One region of the Streptomyces sp. NPDC031497 genome, then DNA from elsewhere that is predicted to be linked to it. Evidence: predicted binding sites of a transcription regulator. Region 1 holds the regulator's gene; the other holds the start of a gene.
The links. Region 1 encodes HspR, which represses chaperone genes until heat shock. Its sites were predicted from a motif close to TTGAGNNNNNNNNNCTCAA; they were not measured.
Positions count from the first base shown of each region.

Region 2: dnaK (molecular chaperone DnaK) is a predicted target of HspR. The motif match lies at 5,775-5,793, and genes of this name have one in related genera.

Region 1 is NZ_JBVIKO010000029.1:107,602-119,310, forward strand. Features, by position in the region: gene grpE (nucleotide exchange factor GrpE) at 1-237, shown strand, start outside; gene dnaJ (molecular chaperone DnaJ) at 283-1,458, shown strand; gene ACZ5K7_RS40350 (heat shock protein transcriptional repressor HspR) at 1,464-1,910, shown strand; gene ACZ5K7_RS40355 (PA14 domain-containing protein) at 1,963-3,933, opposite strand; gene ACZ5K7_RS40360 (PA14 domain-containing protein) at 3,941-5,965, opposite strand; gene ACZ5K7_RS40365 (sugar ABC transporter substrate-binding protein) at 6,258-7,370, shown strand; gene ACZ5K7_RS40370 (transglutaminase family protein) at 7,679-8,521, opposite strand; gene ACZ5K7_RS40375 (alpha-E domain-containing protein) at 8,523-9,455, opposite strand; gene ACZ5K7_RS40380 (circularly permuted type 2 ATP-grasp protein) at 9,452-10,999, opposite strand; gene ACZ5K7_RS40385 (helix-turn-helix transcriptional regulator) at 11,395-11,709, shown strand, end outside.
Region 2 is NZ_JBVIKO010000012.1:108,245-119,953, reverse strand. Features, by position in the region: gene ACZ5K7_RS25115 (nitrate reductase subunit alpha) at 1-989, shown strand, start outside; gene narH (nitrate reductase subunit beta) at 989-2,593, shown strand; gene narJ (nitrate reductase molybdenum cofactor assembly chaperone) at 2,593-3,087, shown strand; gene narI (respiratory nitrate reductase subunit gamma) at 3,084-3,806, shown strand; gene dnaK (molecular chaperone DnaK) at 3,874-5,727, opposite strand; gene ACZ5K7_RS25090 (OsmC family peroxiredoxin) at 5,864-6,289, opposite strand; gene ACZ5K7_RS25085 (vWA domain-containing protein) at 6,358-8,169, opposite strand; gene ACZ5K7_RS25080 (ATP-binding protein) at 8,166-9,227, opposite strand; gene ACZ5K7_RS25075 (alkaline phosphatase family protein) at 9,411-11,411, opposite strand; gene ACZ5K7_RS25070 (hypothetical protein) at 11,543-11,709, opposite strand, start outside.

The DNA.
Region 1 (11,709 bases):
GAGCCCTTCGACCCGACGATCCACGAGGCACTGATGCACTCGTACGCGCCCGACGTCACCGAGACGATGTGCGTGGCGATTCTGCAGCCCGGGTATCGCATCGGCGAACGCACCATCCGCCCCGCGCGGGTGGCGGTCGCCGAACCGCAGCCGGGGGCGACGCCGGTGAAGGCCGAGGGGACCGAAGAGGCCCCCGCGGCCGGCGACGAGAAGGACAACGGCCCTGAGGAGGGCTGAAGTCGTAGAGATTGAGCGGAACACCGGAAAGGGGGCGCGTCGAGGATGAGCACCAAGGACTTCATCGAGAAGGACTACTACAAGGTCCTCGGCGTCCCCAAGGACGCCACCGAGGCCGAGATCAAGAAGGCGTACCGGAAGCTCGCCCGCGAGTTCCACCCGGACGCCAACAAGGGCAACGCCAAGGCCGAGGAGCGCTTCAAGGAGATCTCCGAGGCGAACGACGTGCTCGGCGACGCCAAGAAGCGCAAGGAGTACGACGAGGCACGCGCCCTCTTCGGCAACGGTGGCTTCCGCCCCGGGCCGGGCGCGGGCGGCGGCAACTTCAACTTCGACCTGGGTGATCTCTTCGGGGGCAACCCGCAGCAACAGGGCGGGGGCGGCTTCGGCGGCGGTTTCGGCGACGTCCTGGGGGGCTTGTTCAATCGGGGCGGCGGCGCGGGCACGCGCACCCAGCCCCGGCGCGGCCAGGACATCGAGTCCGAGGTCACGCTCAGCTTCACGGAGGCCATCGAGGGGGCCACGGTCCCGCTGCGGATGTCCTCGCAGGCTCCCTGCAAGGCCTGTTCGGGCACCGGCGACAAGAACGGCACACCGCGCGTGTGCCCGACCTGCGTCGGCACCGGCCAGGTGGCGCGAGGATCCGGAGGCGGCTTCTCGCTCACCGACCCCTGCCCGGACTGCAAGGGCCGCGGCCTGATCGCGGAGCACCCCTGCCTCGACTGCAAGGGCAGCGGCCGCGCCAAGTCGTCCCGGACCATGCAGGTCCGCATCCCCGCCGGGGTGACCGACGGCCAGCGGATCCGGCTGCGCGGCAAGGGCGCACCGGGCGAGCGCGGCGGTCCGGCGGGCGACCTGTACGTCATGGTCCACGTCGACACCCACCCGGTGTTCGGCCGCAAGGAGGACAACCTCACGGTGACCGTCCCGGTGACCTTCACCGAGGCGGCGCTCGGCGGCGAGGTCAGGGTGCCCACCCTGGGCGGACCGCCGGTCACCCTGAAGCTGCCCCCCGGGACGCCCAACGGCCGCACCATGCGCGCCCGTGGCAAGGGCGCGGTCCGCAAGGACGGCACCCGTGGCGACCTTCTGGTCACCGTCGAGGTGAGTGTCCCGAAGGACCTGTCGGGGAATGCTCGTGACGCGCTGGAGGCGTATCGCGAGGCGACCGCGGGCGAGGACCCGCGGGCCGAGCTGTTCGAGGCCGCGAAGGGAGCATGACAGAGATGGACGGCCGTCGACGCAACCCGTACGAGCTGACCGAGGAGACCCCGGTCTACGTCATCTCGGTGGCGGCCCAGCTCTCCGGACTGCACCCGCAGACGCTGCGCCAGTACGACCGCCTGGGCCTGGTCTCCCCGGACCGCACGGCCGGACGGGGTCGGCGCTACTCGGCCCGCGACATCGAACTGCTCCGCCAGGTGCAGGCGTTGTCGCAGGACGAGGGCATCAACCTGGCCGGCATCAAGCGCATCATCGAACTGGAGAACCAGGTCGCCGCGCTCCAGGCCCGCGTGGCCGAGATGGAAGCGGCCCTGGACGGCGCGGCGGCCACGATGCGGCAGCGCGAAGCGGCGGTGCACGCCTCGTACCGCCGTGACCTGGTCCCGTACCAGGAAGTCCAGCAGACCAGCGCGCTGGTGGTGTGGCGGCCGAAGAAGGCCAAGGACTAGCGGCTTTGTGCGGAAGGGGCCCGGAGGAGATCCTCCGGGCCCCTTCTCGTGGTCACGGCTCCAGGATGGCCCGGTCCGCCCCGGGCGCCGACTCCGTGCCGTCGGCGTACAGCGCGGTCACCCAGTAGTAGTGGGTGGTGCCGGCGGCGGCCGTGGTGTCGTCGTAGGAGCGGTCCGTGGTGGCCGCCAGCTTCTCGTACGTCCGCGTGGCCGGGTTCCAGCGGTAGACCTGGTAGCCCGTCGCCGAGTCGACGGCGTTCCACGACAGGCCGACACCCGAGTCGGTCGGGTCCGTCGTCAGGGTGAGCGGGGAGCCCTCCGGGGTCGCCACCGACGGGGTCAGGTCCAGTTCGTCGACGGTGACCGCGGACACGGGCCCCAGCCATCTGCTGGAGTTGCCCGCGTTGTCGATCGCGTCCACCCAGTAGCAGGCGTGGTCGCCGTCCGGCAGCCGTACGTCCCGGTAGTGGGAGGTGCCCGCTGGCAGCCACGCCCACTCCGAGCCGGAGCAGACCTGCTCGTCGCCCTCCTCGCCGAGCACCACGCCCCGGTAGACCGCGTACCGCTTCAGGTCGGGCTCGGTGTTGTCGTCCCAGTCCAGCTCGATGCCGTACTCCGTGGCCGTCGCCGTCAGCCCGGTCACCTGGGCGGGCGGCTTGTCCGAGACCAGCGTGGTGACGGTCGCGGCGTCGGAGAGCGGGGAGACGTTGGGCCACTGCACGTTCTGCACCGCGTAGTGGTACGTCGTGCCCTCCTCGGCCGAGAAGTCGCCGCAGCTGTACCGGCGGGACCCGTCGGAGAGGGTGGTGAAGCTGGTCGTGCAGGTCACCCACCGCGCCGTCGAGGTGTCCACGGGCAGCGTGGTCGAGCGGTAGACGCGGAACTCGTCGTACGGGGCGTCCTCCGGCTTCACCGTCCACTGGAGGGTCGCGCTGCCGATGCCCGCGGTCGCCGTGAGCTCGCGGGGTGCGGCCAGCGGGCGGGTCACCCCCTGGAGGTCGGTGAACGGCGACGCGTGGCCCGAGCCGTCCACGGCCGCGATCCGGTACCTGGCGGTCTCGCCCCGGGCGAGCGTGTCGTCGGTGAGGCTCACGGTGTACTTGAGCTCCCAGGACTTGGTGACGACGCTGTAGAAGTCGGTCCGCTCCACCCGGTACTTCACCGCGGCGTGCACCCCCGACCAGTTCAGTTCGGCGCCCGTGTCGGTGGCGGACGCGGTGAACCGGGCAGGTGGCTGCAGCACGGTGCTGGTGACCAGGGCGTCGGTGGTGCCGGTCGACTCGTTGCCCGCCCTGTCGTAGGCGCGGATCTCGTAGTAGTAGAGGGCGCCGGTCGCGGGCGGGGCGTCGGTCAGGGATGTCGCCGTGGTCGTTCCCACCTTCGTCCAGCTGGTGCTGGACCGCAGGCGCCGGTAGACCCGGTAGCCGGCGAGGTCCATCTCCTGGTTCTTCGTCCAGTTCAGCTTCGTCGCGTTGGCGTCGCCGTCGTAGGACACCAGCGGATCCAGCGGGGTGAGGGGCTTGACCTTGTCGACGGTGGCCGAGGTGCGGGGTGTGTACGTGAACTTGGCCTTGGCGGCGCCGGTCCAGTTGACGTAGTCGATCCGCAGGGTGTGCCGGCCCTTGGGGAGGGTCACGTTGACGGTCTTGCTGACCGTCTTGGACGTGTTCTTCCAGAGGTCGACCTTGCGGCTGCCGTCGACGTACACCCGGATCCCGTCGAGTCCGGAGGCGGCGAGGGCGAAGGGGCCGCCGGAGCCGAAGTCGCGGGTGACGCTCCAGCGGACGCCGAAGTTGTCCTTCGGCAGGCCGGACGCCGGGGCACCGCTCCAGCTCTCGCTGATCGCGGAGTCGCAGTCCGTCTTCTTCGGGGTGCCCTTGAACGTGGTGTTCGCGAAGAACTGCCGTTTGTAGACGGGGGAGGCGCAGGTCGTCGCGGCCGAGGCGGTGGGGGCGGCGACGGTGGCGAGGACGCCGGCCGTGGTGGCGAGCACCACGGCCGTCGCCGTCAGGGTGGTCTTCATCTTGAGATCAGGCTCCGCTAGGCAGGGACACGCTGGAGTCCACGTTGCTGAAGGTCTCCGAGCCGTCGTGGGCGACCACCGAGAGCAGGTAGTACACGGTGGTCCCGTGCGGCACGGTGGGGTCGGTGTAGCTGGTGGCGGTGGGTGCCAGCGGGGTGTCCGTCACCCGGACGTAGGTGCCCGTCGCGCGGTCCCAGCGGTACACGTTGATGCCGGCGGCCTCCGTGGCCACCGAGTCGGCGCAGTCGATGTACATGCCGCCCTCGTCGCCGAGGGTCGTGTAGGCGTTCAGGGAGCAGGGCGCGGTGTCCTCGGGGACGGTCGTCGGCCGCAGGTCGAGTTCGGTGGCGGTGACCCGGGAGACGGGTTCGTCCCAGTAGGCGCCTGTGAAGCGGGGGTAGTTGCCGTAGATGTCCTCGGGGATGACGACGTACATGTGCGACCCGCCGTCGGCCGCCTCCGGGCCGGCCACGAACTCGGAGGTGCCGGCGGGCACCGTGCCCAGGTAGTCGGGCGTGCAGCAGGATTGGTACTCCCAGACCTGGTACTCCTTCAGGTCCGCCGCCGTACTGTCGTCCCAGTCCAGCCTGAAGCCGTACTCCAGGGGCTCCGCGGTCAGGTTGGTCACCGGAGGCGGTGCGATCTCGTCCCCGGGGCGGGTGACGGTCATCTCGGCGGAGCCGGTGGACCAGCGGCCCGCGGTGTTCCTCCGGACCATCACGTAGTGGTACGTGGTGCCCTGGTCGCCGTCGTAGTCGACACAGCTGCGGACCGTGTTGCCCGCCGCGTCCTTCCCGGTCTTGCGGCTGCGGCAGTCGGTGAGGTTCTCGTAGCCGGTCTCCACCGGGGAGGTGGTGGAGCGGTAGACGTCGTAGTCGGCGGTGTCGCCGCCCGCCGCCTCGGTCCAGGTGAACACCACGCCGTAGCTCGGCACGGTCGTCGTCACGTTCTGCGGCGGGACGATGGACCGGGTGCTGCGTACGACGTTGGAGGAGCGGGCGTTCCGCGCCGCGTCGAGCGCGCTCACTTTGTAGTCGTAGGCGTCGCCGTAGGCCGCCGAGGTGTCCGCGTAGTTCGTGGCAGTGGTGTCGGCGAGTTTGGTGTACTCGGTGTCCAAGGCGCCCTTGCGGTAGATCCGGTAGTTCACCGCGTCCGCGGGGGCCGTCCAGGAGAGGTTGCTGGAGGCCTCCACGGCGGTGGCGGTGAGAACCGGGGCGGCGGGGGCGGTCATGTCCTGCGACACGATGAGCTGGTCGGCGGAGCCGGCTGACTCGTTGCCCGCCTTGTCGTAGGCGCGTACCTCGTAGTAGTACGACTGCCCGGTCGGCGGTGTCTCGTCCCAGGTCCGGCGGGTGCCGGCCGTGGTGGTGGCCACCCTGGTCCAGCTGCCGGAGCCCTGGAGCCGCCGGTAGAGCCGGTAGCCGGCGAGGTCCATCTCCTTGTTGGCGGCCCAGGCGACCAGGGTGTTCGTGCCCTCCCCGTCCGGCTGGTAGACGGCGGACACGCCGCTCGGCCCGAGCGGCTTGACCTTGTCGACGGTGGCCGAGGTGCGGGGTGTGTACGTGAACGTGGCCTTGGCGGCGCCGGTCCAGTTGACGTAGTCGATCCGCAGGGTGTGCCGGCCCTTGGGGAGGGTCACGTTGACGGTCTTGCTGACCGTCTTGGTCGTGTTCTTCCAGAGGTCGACCTTGCGGCTGCCGTCGACGTACACCCGGATCCCGTCGAGTCCGGAGGCGGCGAGGGCGAAGGGGCCGCCGGAGCCGAAGTCGCGGGTGACGCTCCAGCGGACGCCGAAGTTGTCCTTCGGCAGGCCGGACGCCGGGGCACCGCTCCAGGTCTCGCTGATCGCGGAGTCGCAGTCCGTCTTCTTCGGGGTGCCCTTGAACGTGGTGTTCGCGAAGAACTGCCGTTTGTAGACGGGGGAGGCGCAGGTCGTCGCGGCCGCGGAGGCGGACACGGTGGCGCCGCCGAGCAGGGCTCCGGCGGTGGCGAGCACCACGGCGCCGGCCGCGGTGCGTCTGGCTGGGTTCATTCGATCCTCTGGTCGTATCCGGGTGACGGGCCGAGCCGTCCCGATGTCGACTCATGAGGAAAGGAGTTGGTTGTACTGATCTTTGCCTTCCCGTGAACTCCCTTTGGATGGAGGGTCCGTAAAGGGTGTTTGCAGGCGATTCCGCATACCCTTCACACAGACAGCGGAGCGTAGTGTTGCGCACTCGTTAAGTGGTTCCGCTTGACGCCGGGTGCGGCGTACGCGTTGTCTTTTCAGACATCTGGGTCGCAAGCAGTCCCATGTCCGGAACGCACCTGAAGTGAGCCCCCGAATGCGTCGTATAGCCATGTTTGTGGCCGCGTCCACGATGTCCCTCTCGCTCGCCGGCTGCGGCGTGCTCAACGCGACGGGATCGTCGACCACCGCGAGCCCCACCAAGGGCAACGACATCACGGTGGGTGTGCTGATGCCGGACAAGATCAACACCCGGTACACCAACTTCGACTACCCGATCATGAAGTCGAAGATCGCCGAGCTCACCAACAAGCAGGGCCGGGTCGACTACCAGAACGCCGATTCGTCCGCCCCCACGCAGGCGAAGCAGATGCAGAAGATGATCGACGACAAGGTCGACGTGATCATCCTGGACTCGGTCGACTCGCACGCCATCGCCGGCACGGTGAAGAATGCCGAGGGGGCGGGCATTCCGGTCATCGCCTACGACCGCCTCGCCGAGGGCCCGATCGCCGCCTACGTCTCCTTCGACAACGAGCTGGTCGGTGAGGTGCAGGCCCGTACGCTCCTGGAGGGCCTCGGGCCGAACGCCGACACCTCCGACAAGGTCATCATGATCAACGGCTCGCCGACGGACCCGAACGCCAAGCAGTTCAAGACGGGCGCCCTGTCCGAGCTGAGCGGCAAGGTGTCGATCCCGGCCGACGCCATGTTCGACACCAAGGACTGGGACCCGCCGACTGCCGGCAAGGAGACGACCAAGGCGATCAACGCGATCGGCAAGGGCAACGTCGCCGCCGTCTACTCCGCGAACGACGCGATGGCGGGCGAGATCATCAAGTCCCTCAAGGCGGCCGGCATCACCAACCTGCCGCCGGTCACCGGCCAGGACGCGGACCTCGACGCCATCCAGCGGATCCTCGCCGGCGAGCAGTACATGACCGTCTACAAGCCCTACCCGGACGAGGCCGAGGCCGCCGCCGAGATGGCCGTCTACAAGGTGCAGGGCAAGGACATCCAGTTCGACGCGCTCACCCAGGACCAGGTCGACAGCCCGACCAACAAGGACATCCCGGCCCAGCTGGTGCAGGTCAACGCCGTGACGAAGAGCAAGATCAAGGACACCGTCGTCGCGGACGGCATCTACAAGATCTCGCAGATCTGCACCGCCGAGTACAAGACGGCGTGCGACGAGGCCGGCCTCAAGTAGGCCCACCCGCCCGCTGTCGTGGGCCCCGCGCCACCCTCCGCCGGCGCGGGGCTGACGCCGGCCACCAACTGCCGTGAGGCTGGCGTCATCCGCCCGCTGCCGAGGGGCTGGCGTCATTCGTCCGCTGCCGCGGGGGTCGGCGCCTTCCGTTCGTCGCCGCGAGGCTGGGGTCATTCGTTCGTCGCCGCGGGGCTGGCGTCATTCGTCCGCTGCCGCGGGGGTCGGCGTCTGGCGCCCGGCGCCGTGGGCGTGGCCCCCGGACGCCACCGGTGCGACGGCGGCCGCCGCCGCTGCGGCCGCCGCGACCGCTACGCGACCCGAGTGAACTCCACCGTCACCTCCGGAGTCCCTCCAGGAACCCCTCGGTAGATCCCCTTGTGGGGCGTGACGTCGTCGTAGTCCCGCCCTCTCCCCACCACCACGTGGTCCTCCCCGGCCCGCACCCGGTTCGTCGGGTCGTACCCGCACCACTCGCCGGCCCAGTACTCGATCCACGCATGGCTCTGCCCGGCGACCGGCCGGTTCAGTTCCGCCTCCCGCTCCGGGTGCAGATACCCCGAGACATACCGGGCCGGCAGCCCCAGCCCCCGCAGCAGGGCGATCGTCAGATGCGTGATGTCCTGGCACACCCCGGCCCGCTGGGCCCATGCCTCGGCCGGTGACGTGTTCACACTGGTCGCCCCCGGGAGGTAGGCCACCCGGTCGGCCACCATCCCGGAGACGGCCACCGCGGCCTCGTGCGGCCCCAGCCCGGCCGCGGCCTCCCGCGCCTTCTTCACCAGCTTCTTCGGCACCGTCGTCCGGGACGTCCCGGACACGAACTCCAACAGGCGTGACCCGCCCGCCCGTTCGGCCACCTCCGCCCAGGCCGGCGGCTCCGGCAACGGCCCCGGCGCCGAGGTCTCCACCAGGCTCGACGCCGTGATGGTCAGATCCTCGTGCGGCTCCAGGAGATCGAAGCCGGTGACCTGGGTGCCCCAGTAGTCCCAGTACGACCAGACGGCGGTCACCGGAGTGACGGTGACCCGCGCGTCCAGCGTGGTCTGCCCCGGCAGGGTCAGCGGGGTCATCCGGACCTCGTTGTGCGAGGAGTCCGCGGGCCGGGCGTACGCGACGCGGGTGACGTGCCGGATGCGCAGGCGACGAGCCATCTCAGGCTCCTTCCTGGGCCCACTCGACGGGCCCCTGGTACGGGAAGAACCGTTCCGCCACCGCGTCGGCGGACGCCATGCAGGCCTGCTGCAGATCCCGCAGCAGCACCGGCAGCTGGTCCTCCAGGGTGTGCGTGTCCAGGTACTCCAGCCGGGTCCGCAGCCGCCCGACCGGCGACCGCGCCGGATCCTGCCGTGGCCGGCCGAGCGCGGCCAGACACTCCTCCGCCGTGGTCAGCGCGTGCAGCACCGAGCGCGGGAAGTCCCGGTCGAGCAGCAGGAAGCCGGCCACTCTCGGGGTGTCCCCGAACCCGCTGTGCACCCGCGCGTAGGCCTCGTCGGCGCCGCTCGCGCTGAGCAGCGTCGGCCAGTCCGGCGCGTGCGCCGCGTCCAGCACGCGCACCGACAGCAGCCGTACGGTCATGTCCACCCGCTCCAGGCTCCGGCCGAGGACGACGAACCGCCAGCTGTCGTCGCGGCTCATGGTGGAGTCGGCGAGGCCGAAGAAGAGGGCGGCCCGGCGCCGTACCAGCTCCAGGTAGGAGTAGGGGCCGGTGCGGCGGGCCGCCAGGCGCTGCCCGGCGAGGGCGTGCCAGGTGGAGTTGAGGCACTCCCACATCTCGGAGGAGATAGCCTCACGGGCGCTGCGCGCGTTCCGGCGGGCGGCGCCCAGCGCCCCCTCGATCGCCCCCGTCGAGCGGGCGTCGAAGGCGAGCTGGTCCAGGACCTGCTGCATGTCCACGGGCTCCGGGCCGGCGTCGACGCCGAGGATCGCGTACAGCGACCGGCAGGCCGTGTCCTCGTCGCGCCAGGGGTCCTCCAGCATCCGGTGCAGGTAGGCGTCGAGGATGCGGCCGGTGGCGTCGGCGCGCTCGACGTACCGTCCGGTCCAGGTCAGTGCCTCCGCGATACGGGAGAGGATCACGTCGTTCACTGCTGGTGCGCTCCTTCCGGTACGTCGGGACGGATGCCGTCGGGGCCCAGGAGGCGCGGGGCGATCTCCGGGACGGTGCCGGCCGGGGCCGGTGCGGGCCGCTCGGCGGGGCCCTCGGCGAGCACCCAGGTGTCCTTGGAGCCGCCGCCCTGGCTGGAGTTGACGATCAGGTTGCCCTCCTGGAGGGCGACCCGGGTCAGTCCGCCGGGCAGCACCCAGATGTCGTCGCCGTCGTTCACGGCGAACGGGCGCAGGTCAATGTGGCGGGGTGCCATCCGTTCACCCGAGAGGGTGGGCGAGGTGGAGAGGGCGACCGGACGCTGCGCGATGAAGCCGCGCGGGTCGGCGACAACGGCTTTGCGGGTGCGTTCCAGGGTCGCGGCGTCGGCCTTCGGCCCGATCACGATGCCCTGTCCGCCGGCACCGTCCACGGGCTTCACCACCAGCTGGTCGAGCTGGTCCAGGACCGCCTCCAACTGGCCCGGTTCATCAGGCCGGTAGGACTCCACATTGGGGAGAACCGGTTCCTCGCCGAGGTAGTAGCGGATGAGATCCGGGACGTAGGTGTAGAGGAGTTTGTCGTCCGCGATGCCGTTGCCCACGGCGTTCGCGAGTGTGACGTGACCGGCGACGGCGGCGTTCATGATGCCGGGGCAGCCGATCACCGAGTCGGGGCGGAAGTGGAGCGGGTCGAGGAAGTCGTCGTCGAGGCGCCGGTATACGACGTGCACGGGCACCTCGCCACGCGTCGTCCGCATCCACACCCGGTTGTTGCGGCACACCAGGTCGTGGCCCTCGACCAGCTGCACGCCCATCAGCCGGGCCAGCAGGGCGTGTTCGAAGTAGGCCGCGTTGCCGGGGCCCGGGGTGAGCACCACGACCCGGGGATCGCTCGCCGCCCCGTCGGGCGCGGCGGCGCGCAGCGCGGCGAGCAGCCGCCCGGCGTAGCCGTCCACCGGCAGCACATGCTGCTCGGCGAAGAGCGAGGGGAAGATCCGGGTCATCGCCCGCCGGTTCTCGATGACGTACGACACCCCGCTCGGCACCCGCACGTTGTCCTCGAGCACCCGGAACTCCCCGGCCTCGTCCCGCACCAGGTCGATTCCGGCCACGTGGATGCGCACCCCGCCGGGCGGTTCCACCGCGTGCGCCGCCCGGTGGAAGTGGGGCGAGGACAGCAGCAGCCGCCAGGGCACCACACCGTCCTCGAAGGCCCGGGCGGGCCCGTAGGCGTCCGCGAGATACGCCTCCAGGGCTCTGACCCGCTGGGCCACGCCTCTTCGTACGAGATCCCATTCCAGGGCGTCGAGGATCCTGGGCACCAGGTCCAGCGGCCAGGGCCGCTCCTCGCCCGCGAAGGCGTAGGTCACGCCACGGTCGGTGAAGGCGCGGGCCATCTGGTCGGCCCGGAAGCGCAGTTCACCGGGCTCGATCGGCTGGAGTGCCGCCAGTACCGGCTCGTAGGCGGTCCTGACCTCACCCGGCCGCACAAACATCTCGTCCCACGCGTCGGCCAACGCGTACGCGTCAAATATGTCCGCCATGAAGGGACGTTAGAGCGGGCACGTAACGCGGTGATCACCGGCGGATTTCGGGGATTCGCCAGGTCCTCCGCGTGACGTGCCCGCGAGCGGCCCTCCCCGCAACGCACCTCCCCCGTGGGCGCGTTGCGGGGACCCCGGCACCGATCAGGGGAGGCCGGTCCGGGGCCCCTCCGGGTGTCCGGCGAACACCCGTGGGAAGCGGTGTCCACGATGCCCCGGAGGTCTCTCCACCACCACCGTCATCTTGTTGCAGTGCGGGCTGCGGAGGCCGGGAGATAGCAGCGCGTATCCGTCCATTACGACACCCGGTGCGAGGGGAGCCGTGTTGCGGACCCGGTCCGGACCGCTCATAGTTGCGCTGCGGAAGAGGCAGCAAACCGGGGGTGGAATGGGCGATGGCCGGGCACGGGACGGAGAAGCATCCACACGGTGCCGACCGACTGTGCGCCGCCGGGGATCGCGTGTATTCCCGTGCCGTGCGCCGGGGCCGGGTTGCGCGCACGGACGCCGACGCGGTGCCCTGTCTGCTGGAACTGGCACTGCTGCACCCGGACCCCGACGACATGGACTGGCTGGTGCCGACCGCCCCGCAGGAGGTCATGACGCGGCTGCTGCGCGGGGTCTACGACGAGGTCACCGACAGCCAGCGGCGGATGGGCTCGGCGGTCGAGGCCTTCGAGTGGTACGCCGGTCTGGGCCGGCAGCTGCAG
Region 2 (11,709 bases), on a different contig from region 1:
CACTGGGCCCCCTGGTGGAGCAACTGGGTCTGCCCGCCAAGGGCATCGCCCTCAGGCCGGACCAAGAGGTCGCGTATCTTCGGGAGTTGAACGGCACCGGCTTCGAAGGCCGCCCCTCCCTCGGCACGGCGGTCAAGGCGGCGAACACCATCCTGGCACTGTCCGGCACCACCAACGGCCGGCTCGCCACCCAGGGTTTCCGCACCCTGGAGCAGCGCACCGGGCAGGAGATGGCCCACCTCGCCGCCGAGCACGAGCGCAAGCGGGTCACGTACGCCGACACCCAGGCGGCGCCGGTCCCGGTGATCACCTCTCCGGAGTGGTCGGGAAGCGAGTCCGGCGGCCGCCGCTACACGGCGTTCACCCTCAACACCGAGCATCTCAAGCCCTGGCACACGCTCACCGGCCGCCAGCACTTCTTCCTCGACCACGACTGGATCCACGAACTGGGCGAGGCGCTCCCGGTCTACCGGCCACCGCTGGACACGAACCGGCTCCTCGGCGAGCCGCGCCTCGGCCCGGACGGACAGCCGGAAGTGACGGTCCGTTACCTCACCCCGCACAACAAGTGGTCGATCCACTCCGAGTACCAGGACAACCTGTTCATGCTCGCGCTCTCCCGGGGCGGCCAGAACATCTGGATGTCCCCTCAGGACGCGGACGCGATCGGGGTGTCGGACAACGACTGGATCGAGGCGGTCAACCGCCACGGCGTGGTCGTGGCCAGGGCGGTCGTCTCGCACCGGATGCCGCCCGGCACGGTCTACACGCACCACGCGCAGGAACGCCCGGTGGCCGTCCCCAGGACGGAGACCACCGGCACGCGCGGTGGCGTCCACAACACGCTCACCCGGCTGATCCTCAAGCCGTCCCATCTGATCGGCGGTTACGCGCAGCTCTCGTGGGCCTTCAACTACCTGGGCCCGACGGGCAACCAGCGCGACGAGGTGACGGTGATCCGCCGACGCGGCCAGGAGGTCGAGTACTGATGCGTCCCATGGCCCAGATCGCGATGGTCATGAACCTCGACAAGTGCATCGGCTGCCAAACCTGTTCGGTCACCTGCAAGCAGGCGTGGACCAACCGGCGGGGCATGGAGTACGCCTGGTTCAACAACGTCGAGACCCGGCCCGGCCAGGGCTATCCACGTCGTTACGAGGACCAGGAGACCTGGCGCGGCGGCTGGGAGCTGAACCGGCGCGGCGCGCTGAAGCTCAAGGCGGGCGGCCGGCTGCACAAGCTCGCCGGGATCTTCGCCAACCCCAGGCTCCCGGAGATCAAGGACTACTACGAGCCCTGGACGTACGACTACAAGAACCTCACCGACGCCCCGCTCGGCGACGACTACCCGGTCGCCCGGCCGGTCTCCCAGCTCGACGGCAAGCCGATGAAGATCGAGTGGTCGTCGAACTGGGACGACAACCTGGCCGGCGCCCCCGCCCACGGCGACCTGGACCCGATGCTCGAGCGGACCCGGCAACAGGCCTCGGACAAGGTGCGGTTCGAGTTCGAGCAGTCCTTCATGTTCTATCTGCCACGCATCTGCGAGCACTGCCTCAACCCGTCGTGCGTGGCCTCCTGCCCGTCCGGGGCGATGTACAAGCGGGCCGAGGACGGCATCGTCCTCGTCGACCAGGACCGGTGCCGGGGCTGGCGGATGTGCGTGACCGGATGCCCGTACAAGAAGGTCTACTTCAACCACGCCACCGGCAAGGCCGAGAAGTGCACCCTGTGCTATCCGCGCCTGGAGGTGGGGCTGCCGACGGTCTGCTCGGAGACCTGCGTGGGCCGGCTGCGCTATCTCGGGGTGATCCTCTACGACGCCGACCGGGTGACCGCGGCGGCCGAGACCAAGGACGAGAAGGCGCTGTACGAGGCACAGTTGGGCGTCTTCCTGGACCCGGAGGATCCGGCGGTGCGGCAGGCCTGCGAGGCGGCGGGCATCCCGGACGACTGGCTGGAGGCGGCCCGCCGTTCTCCCGTGTACCGGCTGATCCACACCTACCGGGTGGCCCTGCCCCTGCACCCGGAGTACCGCACGATGCCGATGGTCTGGTACATCCCGCCGCTGTCCCCCGTCGTGGAGGCCCTGTCCGAGACGGGCCACGACGGCGAGGACGCCCAGAACCTCTTCGCCGCGATCGACACCCTGCGGATCCCCCTCGCCTACCTGGCCGAGCTGTTCACGGCGGGCGACACCGCGCCGGTGCGGGCGTCCCTGGAGAAGCTGGCCGCCATGCGCTCCCACATGCGGGCGCTCAACCTCGGCGAGGAACCGGACGCGCGGATCTGCGCCGAGGTGGGGATGACCGCGGCGGAGATCGAGTCGATGTACCGGCTGCTGGCGATCGCCAAGTACGAGGACCGGTATGTGATCCCGACCGCGGCGGTCGGCGACGCACGCCGGCTGGAGGAGTCCGCGCTCCCGGACGGGTGCAGCCTCGACCACGACGGCGGCCCGGGCATGGGCGGCGACGGACCCCTCGGCCAGGACTCGGGCCGGAAACTGCTCCCCCTGGTGTCGGTGGAGAACTTCCACCTGCTGCGCAGACGGCAGACCGCCGACACCCCGGACGAGGCTAAGGAGGCCTGATGTCCACGGACGCGGTGTTCTACCAGGCGGCGGCGCTCTGCCTCACCTACCCGGACGACGACTTCGTCGCCCGGCTGCCGCTGCTGCGCGAAGCTGCCCCGCAACTGCGGGAGTTCACCGACCATGCGGCGGTGACCCCGCCGCAGGAGCTGGCCGCGCACTATGTGCAGGTCTTCGACTTCAAGAACCGGCACAGCCTCTATCTGAGTTGGTGGCACGACGGCGACACCAGCCGCCGGGGCATGTCCCTGGTCCGCTTCAAGGACGTCTACAAGGCGTACGGCATGGAGTTCACCGGCGAGGAGCTGCCTGACTTCCTGCCCGCGGTCCTGGAGTTCACGGCGCGCACCGGCAACACGGACCTGCTCACCGAGCACCGAGACTGCCTGTCGGAACTCCGGCGCAGCCTCGCCGACTTCGGCACTCCGTACGCGTGCGTGCTGGACGCGGTCTGTGCGGCCCTGCCGACCGCACGCGCCGGAGCCCGCCGATGAGCATCCTCCTGTGGGGCGCCCTGCCCTACGTCGCATGCGCGCTGCTCGTCGCCGGCCTGGTCTGGCGGTACCGCTACGACAAGTACGGCTGGACGGCCCGTTCCTCCCAGGTCTACGAGTCGAAGCTCCTCGACATCGCCTCGCCCGTCTTCCACTACGGCATCCTGTTCGTCCTGGCCGGCCATCTCGTCGGCCTGTTCGTCCCGATGTCCTGGACACACGCGATCGGCGTGCGCGAGCACACCTTCCACCTGTTCTCCCTGTACGGCGGCACGGTGGCGGGCATCCTCGCGGTGGCCGGCCTGGCCCTGCTGATCTACCGCCGCCGCAGCCGGGCACCGGTCTTCCGCGCCACGACGGCCAACGACAAGGTGATGTACCTGTTCCTGGTGGCCGCGCTCCTGATGGGCATGACCGCCAAGCTGAGCAGCACCTCCGGCGACGGCTACCCCTACCGCGAGACGATCGCCCCCTGGGCCCGCAGCCTCTTCACCCTCCAGCCGGAGACGGCCCTCATGGCCGGCGTCCCGGTCCTCCACCAGATCCACGCGGTCATCGGCATGACACTGATCGCCCTGGTCCCCTACACCCGCCTGGTCCACATGTTCAGCGCCCCTCTCCAGTACCTCTTCCGCCCCTACGTGATCTACCGCACCCGAGACCCCCACCAGTTGGGCCCCCGCCCGGAACGCCGAGGCTGGGAGACCACCCACCACTGACTCCCAGCCCCTCCCTCTCTCTCCGCCGCAGCGGCGACCAGCCACGACGGCGGACTACGGCGGTGCCTCACCCAGCCGTACCCCTCTCGTCGTCCACGATCTCCGCGTCCACCACGCCCTCTTCGTCGGCCTCGGGCGCCCTCTGCTCTTCGGCCGAGCCGCCGGCGGCACCCGCACCCGCGTACATGGCCTGGCCCATGCGCTGGCTGACGGTCGCCAGTTTCTCCACGCCCTGGCGCAGCTCCGCGGTGTCGGCGTCGTGGTCCAGCAGGGTCTTGAGCTCGGTGATCGCCGATTCCACGTCGGTCCTCGTGTCGGCCGGCACGCGGTCCTCGTTGTCGCGGACGAACTTCTCGGTCTGGTAGACGAGTTGTTCAGCCTGGTTGCGGGTCTCGGCGGCCTCGCGGCGGCGGTGGTCCTCCTCGGCGTACTGCTCGGCCTCCCGCATCATGCGGTCGATGTCGTCCTTGGGGAGGGCGGAGCCGCCGGTCACGGTCATCTTCTGCTCACGCCCGGTCGCCAGGTCCTTCGCCGAGACGTGCATGATCCCGTTCGCGTCGATGTCGAAGGCGACCTCGATCTGCGGTACCCCGCGCGGCGCCGGCGGCAGGCCGGTGAGGTCGAAGACGCCGAGCTTCTTGTTGTAGGCGGCGATCTCCCGTTCGCCCTGGTAGACTTGGATGCCCACCGAGGGCTGGTTGTCGGCGGCGGTGGTGAAGATCTCCGAACGCCGGGTCGGGATCGTGGTGTTGCGCTCGATCAGCTTCGTCATGATGCCGCCCTTGGTCTCGATGCCCAGGGACAGCGGGGTGACGTCCAGCAGCAGGACGTCCTTGACGTCGCCGCGGATGACGCCCGCCTGGAGGGCGGCGCCGACCGCCACCACCTCGTCCGGGTTGACGCCCTTGTGCGGGTCCTTGCCGGTGAGTTCCCTGACCAGGTCGGTGACGGCGGGCATCCGGGTCGAGCCGCCGACCAGGATCACATGGTCGATCGCGGACAGCTCCACGCCCGCGTCCTTGACGGCCTGGTGGAACGGCTTCTTGCAGCGGTCCAGCAGGTCCGCGGTCAGTTCCTGGAACTGAGCACGCGTCAGCTTCTCCTCCAGATGCAGCGGCCCCTCGGCGGAGGCCGTGATGTACGGCAGGTTGACCGACGTCTCGGTGGACGAGGACAGCTCGATCTTCGCCTTCTCGGCGCCCTCGCGCAGCCGTTGCAGCGCCATCTTGTCGTTGCCCAGATCGATGCCGTACTGCCCCTTGAAGCGTTTGACCAGGTGCTCGACGACCCGCTGGTCCCAGTCGTCGCCGCCGAGGTGCGTGTCGCCGTTGGTGGCCTTGACCTCGATCACGCCGTCGCCGATCTCAAGGAGGGAGACGTCGAAGGTGCCGCCCCCGAGGTCGAAGACGAGGACCGTCTGCTCCTCGCCCCGGTCGAGGCCGTAGGCGAGCGCCGCGGCGGTCGGCTCGTTGATGATCCGCAGCACCTTCAGGCCCGCGATCTCCCCGGCCTCCTTGGTGGCCTGCCGCTGCGAGTCGTCGAAATACGCGGGCACGGTGATCACCGCGTCCGTGACGTCCTCGCCGAGGTACGCCTCGGCGTCCCGCTTCAGCTTCTGCAGCACCCGCGCCGACAGCTCCTGGGCCCGGTACCGCGCTCCGTCGACGCTCCCGCTCTCCGGGAACCGCCAGGCACCGTCGCCCATGTGCCGCTTCACCGAGCGCGCGGTGCGGTCCACGTTGGTCACCGCCTGCCGCTTGGCGACCTCACCGACCAGCACATCGCCGTTCTTCGCGAAGGCCACCACCGACGGGGTGGTGCGCGCCCCCTCGGCGTTGGTGACGACGGTGGGCTCACCTCCCTCCAGGACGGCCACCACCGAGTTCGTCGTACCGAGGTCGATCCCGACCGCACGTGTCATGTCCGTCCCCTTCCGCCCGGGGCACTTCCCCGACTCCAGCACAAAACTTGAGCGGGCCGTTGTCAATGCCGGGGACCCCGTAAACGACGATGCCGCGCCCCAGGACGGGGACGCGGCATCCGAAGGGGTACGACGGTCAGGCGAGCTTCGCGTCCAGGGTGATGGTGGTGCCGGCCAGGGCCTGGCTGACCGGGCAGTTCTTCTTGGCGTCCTCGGCGGCGGCGGCGAAGCCGGCCTCGTCCAGGCCGGGCACCGTGCCCTCGACGGTCAGGTGGATCCCGGTGATGCCCTCACCCGGCTGGAACTTCACGTCGGCGTTGGTCACCAGCCTGGTGGGCGGGGTGCCGGCCCCGGCCAGGGCGTGCGAGAGAGCCATGGAGAAGCAGCCGGAGTGGGCGGCCGCGATCAGCTCCTCGGGGCTGGTCTTGCCGTTCGACTCCTGGGACCGTGAGGCCCACGTGACCGGCTGGTCGCCGATACCGGACGAGTCGAAGGTGATGACACCGTTGCCCTCAAGGAGGTTGCCCTCCCAGACGGTGTGCGCGATGCGCGTGACGGCCATGGTTGTTCCTTTCAGCGTGTGAAGGCGAAAGAACCGGTTTCGCTGCCTCCATCCGATCACATCCCGGCTCACCGCACGCGGAAGACCGGCCCACGGGGGGTGAACGGCAGGCGACGGCCGTCGGGGACGAGGTAGGCGTGCTCACGGCGCACCCGCAGGACGTCGCACCAGCCGTCGGTGATCACCAGGACCGGTGCGGTCGGCGGGAAGTCGTCCGCGCGCTGCAACAGGTCGATCCCCGGCTGGAGGACGGTACCGCCGCGGCCGTGCACCCGGACCCGCCCGGCGATCTCGGTCGTCGGCAGGTACCCGGCGTCGTGCGGGGCGGCGTCGCAGAACACCACGCGGGCCGCCGGTACGTCCCGGGCCTCGGCGTAGGAGGCGATCGCGCCGAGGGCCTTGCCGAGCAGGGTGCGGTCCATGGAGCCGGAGGTGTCCAGGACCACGCCGAAGGTGCAGCGGGCCACCTCCTCGGGCGGGAAGTACCGGCCGGCCCGCGGGATGTCCGGGGTGGACGACTGCCGGCGGGAGGGCCGGGCGTACGACCGGACGGCTTCCGGCCGGGGTACGAACTCGTCGAACCAGCGGGCGAGCTGGGCGTCCCAGGGCAGCGGCGGATGGCTGAGCGCGCGGATCTCCTCGACCAGGCCGCCGGGCAGGAACCCGCGGTCCTGCGTCTGGTGCAGGTCGAGTCCCTGGCCGAGGCCACGGCGGTAGAACTCGTCGAGGTCGACACAGGCGCCGGGCGGCCCGAGCGGCGCGCCCAGGACATCGCCGCGCCCCTTGCCGCGCAGGGTGGCCAGGCGCCGCATCCGGCGCAGGTCGACGGCGATCCGGTCGTACACCTCCTCCGCCGACAGGTCCTTCAGCTCCGGGTCGTGCAGCAGCCCTTCGGGCATGGTGCCGACGCGCATCTCGACCAGCCAGCCGTTGATCACGTAGTCGCAGGCGACGTTGAAGAGGTAGGGGTCGCGGCCGCCGAGGCGGTCGCCGTGGCGCAGGGCGGCGTGCAGCATCTCGTGGGCGAGGACGAACCGCCACTCCTCGGCGTCCAGGGTCCGCAGCGGGTTGACGTAGATCTCGCCGGCCTCGGGGTTGACGGCGGCGATCGCGATGTCGTGGGCGCGGGCCAGTTCGGCGTCGGCGACCAGCTTGATGCCGGCCGCGATCCCGCCGAGCAGCGGATAGGAGGAGACGAACCAGCTCAGCGCCTGTTCCCAGGGGCGCAGCGGGGTCGGCGGCCCGGTCATGGAGGTGCGGCGGCCGCCGGCCAGGTCCATCGCCCGGGACATGGTCCGGGTCAGCGCGTGCGCGAACGCGACCTGCCAGTCGGGGACCTGGCCGGCCCACTTGTCCCAGGAGAGGAGCAGCTGGTCGGGTTCGCCGCCGCTGGTGCCGCCGCGCTCGTAGGCGGCCGGGACGCTGCCGACGCGGCGCCAGCCGGCGGCGAGCCGGTCCTCGTCACCCTCCGGGTAGGACGCGGGCAGGTGGTCCGGGGCCTCGCCGACCTGGAAGGTCGCCAGGAAACGGTTGACGACGGTGCAGCGGGCGGCGAGGTCGTAGCGGTCGGGCTGGGTGCGCTGCCCGGTGGCGGCCGGCAGGTGGCCGAAGCCGAGATGGATGGTGCAGTGGGCCAACGCCCAGGCCCATTCGGCCGGTTCGGCGCGCCGGGTGGCGTGGGCGTGCAGGACGCCGTCGGAGTCGGCCCGCACCAGCCCTTCGTGGGGCGCCAGTTCGCACTTCTCGTGCCGGCAGAGGGTGAACTCGACCGCCCGCAGGGCCGGGTTGGCGCGCAGCAGCTCGACCCCGGCCGCGAAGTTCTCCGCGGCGGGGTCCTTCTTCTGTTCCTTCTTCTGGTCCTTGCGGCCGCTGGGGCTCATCGTCGGGCTTCCACGAGCCGGGGCATGTCCCGGGCGGCCTCGATCAGGAACCAGGCGGGCAGCACCGGGTTGCCGTCGGCGTCGGAGGCGATGACGGTCTGGGCGACCTCGACGGAGATCTCGGCGAGCTGCACGAGCAGCGACTTGGCGCGGTACGCGGTCTGCCGGCCGTTCGCCGACATGTGCTCCTTGTCGACGGGCAGCTCCTTGACCAGCCGCCCGCGGAACGACTCCGCGAGGTAGTACAGCAGGTCGCGGTCCTCGATACGGTGCGGCCAGCCGGCGTCGCCCTTGAGGATCGCCTCGATGCCGAACCGGCTGCGCACGATCTTGGCGTATCCGCAGAAGGCGGTCGCGTGGGCCGGGGTGAGCGTGCCGTGCGCGAGGACCTTGAGGGTCTCCTCGTCGAGGTCGCGCCCGAAGGAGTGCAGGGCGTCGGAGAGCATGTGCCAGGAGCGCGGGGTGGAGAACGGCTCCTCGGTCTTCGGCGGCTTGGACCACAGATGGTCGGGCCGGTCGGTGAGGTGGTCCAGGATCCACGGGTGGATGCCGTTGTCGGCGGCCCAGGCGAGCCAGTCGTGCGCGGAGGCGGCCAGGTGGACGTGGGCCAGCCGGTTGACGAGCGCGGAGGCGATGGGCCGGGCGAGGGCGTTGTCGGTGGCCCGGTTGCCGGCGCCGATGACGATCGACCCCTTGGGCAGCTCGTAGTTGCCGATCCGGCGGTCGAGGATCAGCGAGTAGAACGCCTTTTGCACATCCGGGGTGGCCGCGTTCAGCTCGTCGAGGAAGAGGCAGTACGGCTCGTCCCGGGCGATCGCCTCGGGCGGGCAGAACACCGACCGCCCGTCACGGATCTGCGGAACGCCGATCAGGTCCTCGGGCGCGAGCTGCGTGCCGAGCAGACTCACACACTCCAGCCCCAGCGACTCGGCGAACGCCCGCACCAGCGAGGACTTCCCGATCCCGGGCGCCCCCCAGATGAACACGGGCCGCACGGTGGCAAGACCGAGAAGAAGCTCGGGGAGACGGGCGGGGGTGACGGTGACGGCAGCCTGCAAAGGGATGGCTCCTGAGGAGGGTTCGAGGGACTTGCGACTCGAACAGTGTGTGTCGGGAGCAAGAGGAACGCAGCTGATTTATCCCCGGCTGAGCTGAAGCGCCCCCTCAGGGGCGCGGGGCTGTGTCAATGTGCGGCTCCGCCGCGCGGGCGCGAACACCCCCACCGGCCCGCGGTGAACGAACTACGCGGCCGTCTCCTCGCCGGCAGGCACCGGCACCTGCGGCCCGTCCGCCTCCCGAAGCCACCGCCGCAACACCCCGTGCACGGCCTCCGCCCCCACCAGCTCGTCGCCCTCCGCCACCGGCGCGGAGACGCAGACCGGCGACAACAGGAACGGCCTCCCCTGTGCGCCCCCCAGCCCCCCGTGCGATCCGATCTGCTCCTCGAACGCGAGGACGTCGCCGCCCTCCGGGTCGTACGACGAGTTCACCATGATGTCGGCGGTGTGCGGGAACGAGTGCGTGCGCCGGACGGCGTCCGCCGCGCCCGCCCCGAAAGCGGCCAGCGGCCCCGGGTGCCCGTCGAGCCGGTCGAGCGGTATCTCCGCGCCGTACGCCCCGAGCACCACCCCGCCGTGCTCCTCGCTGCGCGCCAGCAGGAACCCGACGCCGGGGTGGTTGGCGAGGGTGGTGAGCAGGGCGGGGTACCGGGCGTCGATCTCCTCCTTGGTCATGCGGTGCGGCACATCCGGGAAGGAGACCAGGCCGAGGTTGCCGGAGGCGAGCACGACAGGTTCCGAGTGCCGGGTGGGCCGGTGCTTCTCGCCGCGCTCCTCGACCGGCCTGCGCAGGGCCGCGCGGACGGCGGCCCGTGCTTCGGCGCCGCTGTGGGTGCGCTCGGCGCGACGCGGCACGTGCAGCCCGCAGCCGGCCCGGACCAGGTCGCCGAGGGTGAGGCCGTACCGGGAGTGGAAGGTCTCGCCGGGGCTCTGCCCGTGGTCGGAGAGGACGACGATCCGGTACTGCCGCGGCGCGTGCTCGGCGACCTTCTCGATCAGCGCGAGGGCCCGGTCCAGGCGTTGCAGCACCTTCTCGGCGTCGCGGCTGTGCGGGCCCGAGTGGTGGGCGACCTCGTCGTAGGCGACGAGGTCGGCGTAGACGGCGGTGCGGCCGGCGAGCAGGTCGCCCATGACCGCGGCGACGACGACGTCCCGTTCGACGACGGTGGCGAAGGCGCGGACGAGGGGATAGAGGCCGCCGCGCCCCACGCGGGGCCGCTGCTTGCGCATCCGGGCCGCCGTCGACTGGCCGATCTCGCGGCCGACCTCGGCGAAGAAGGAGAGCGCGGTGCGGACGGCGTTGGCCGGGTCGGAGAAGTAGGCGAAGTAGCCGGCGCGGGAACGGTTCTCCCGGCCTCGGCGCCGGGTGGCTATGGACAGCACGAGGGCCTGTTCGTCGGCGCCGCCGCTGAAGAGGTTGCCGCGGCTGGCTCCGTCCAGGGTGAGCAGTCCCCCGTCGGCGGTGTACTCGATGGCACGGCGCTGGAGTTCGGCGGCGCTGGTCGGCCGGTTGCAGACCATCACCTCCCGGCTGTCCTTCTCGTACCAGCGGAAGGCCGGGACGTCGAAGGTGGAGCCGTGCAGGATGCCCAGCTGGCTGGCGCCGGTCTGACTGGACCAGTCGGTGCGCCAGGGGGTGAGCCGGTGGGTGTCGTCCAGCCAGGCGGCGACCGTCGGCATCAGGCCCTTGGCGACGGCGGCGGTGAGGACGTCGTGGCCGACACCGTCGAGCTGGAGGAAGACGGTGCCGGGGGTGGCCGGGCAGGGCGGCCGGGAACTGCGGCGGCGGGTGGCGAGGCGGGAGAGCCGGCTCCGGTAGGCGTCGTCGTCGCGGACGGCGAGGGCACCGCCGGTGGCGGAGGCGACGGCGGACATCACGGCGGCCACGATCACGGCGGTCTCCGGGGCGGCCTCGCTCTGTCCGGAGGGGTTGATGCGCAGGGCGACGAGGAGGAGGGAGCCGTTGAGGAAGAAGACCAGCAGGCCGAGGACGAGCGCGGGCACCAGCAGCAGCAGTCGTACGAGCAGGGGCCATACGACGGCCGACAGGACACCGAAGGCGCCGGCGCCGAGGGCCGCGGTCACGGCGATACGGGTGGCGCTGTCACCGTCGGCGGACTGGAGCTGGAAGTCGGGCAGGATCCCGGCGAGGACCAGCATGGTCACGGTGGACACCGCCCACACCACGACGCTCCGCCCGATCTGACTGACGACCCGCCGCCACCGCACGCCCCACCGACCTCACGTCCGCGACCCGCGTCCGCCGCGGGTCTGCTGCCGCCCACCCTGTCACACGGCCTCGGGCGGGAGCGGGCTCACCTGCCGTCGTACCCCGCTGTCGGCATCGACAGCCTCCGGTGGACCTGCGCCTTCATCTGGGCGTCGTAGCAGGGCTCGGCCCGCCCCACCATCTCCACCCGCACCCCGCGTCTCGCGCACTCCGCCGTGAAGTCCTCGACCGACGACAGCGCGCTCTCCAGCA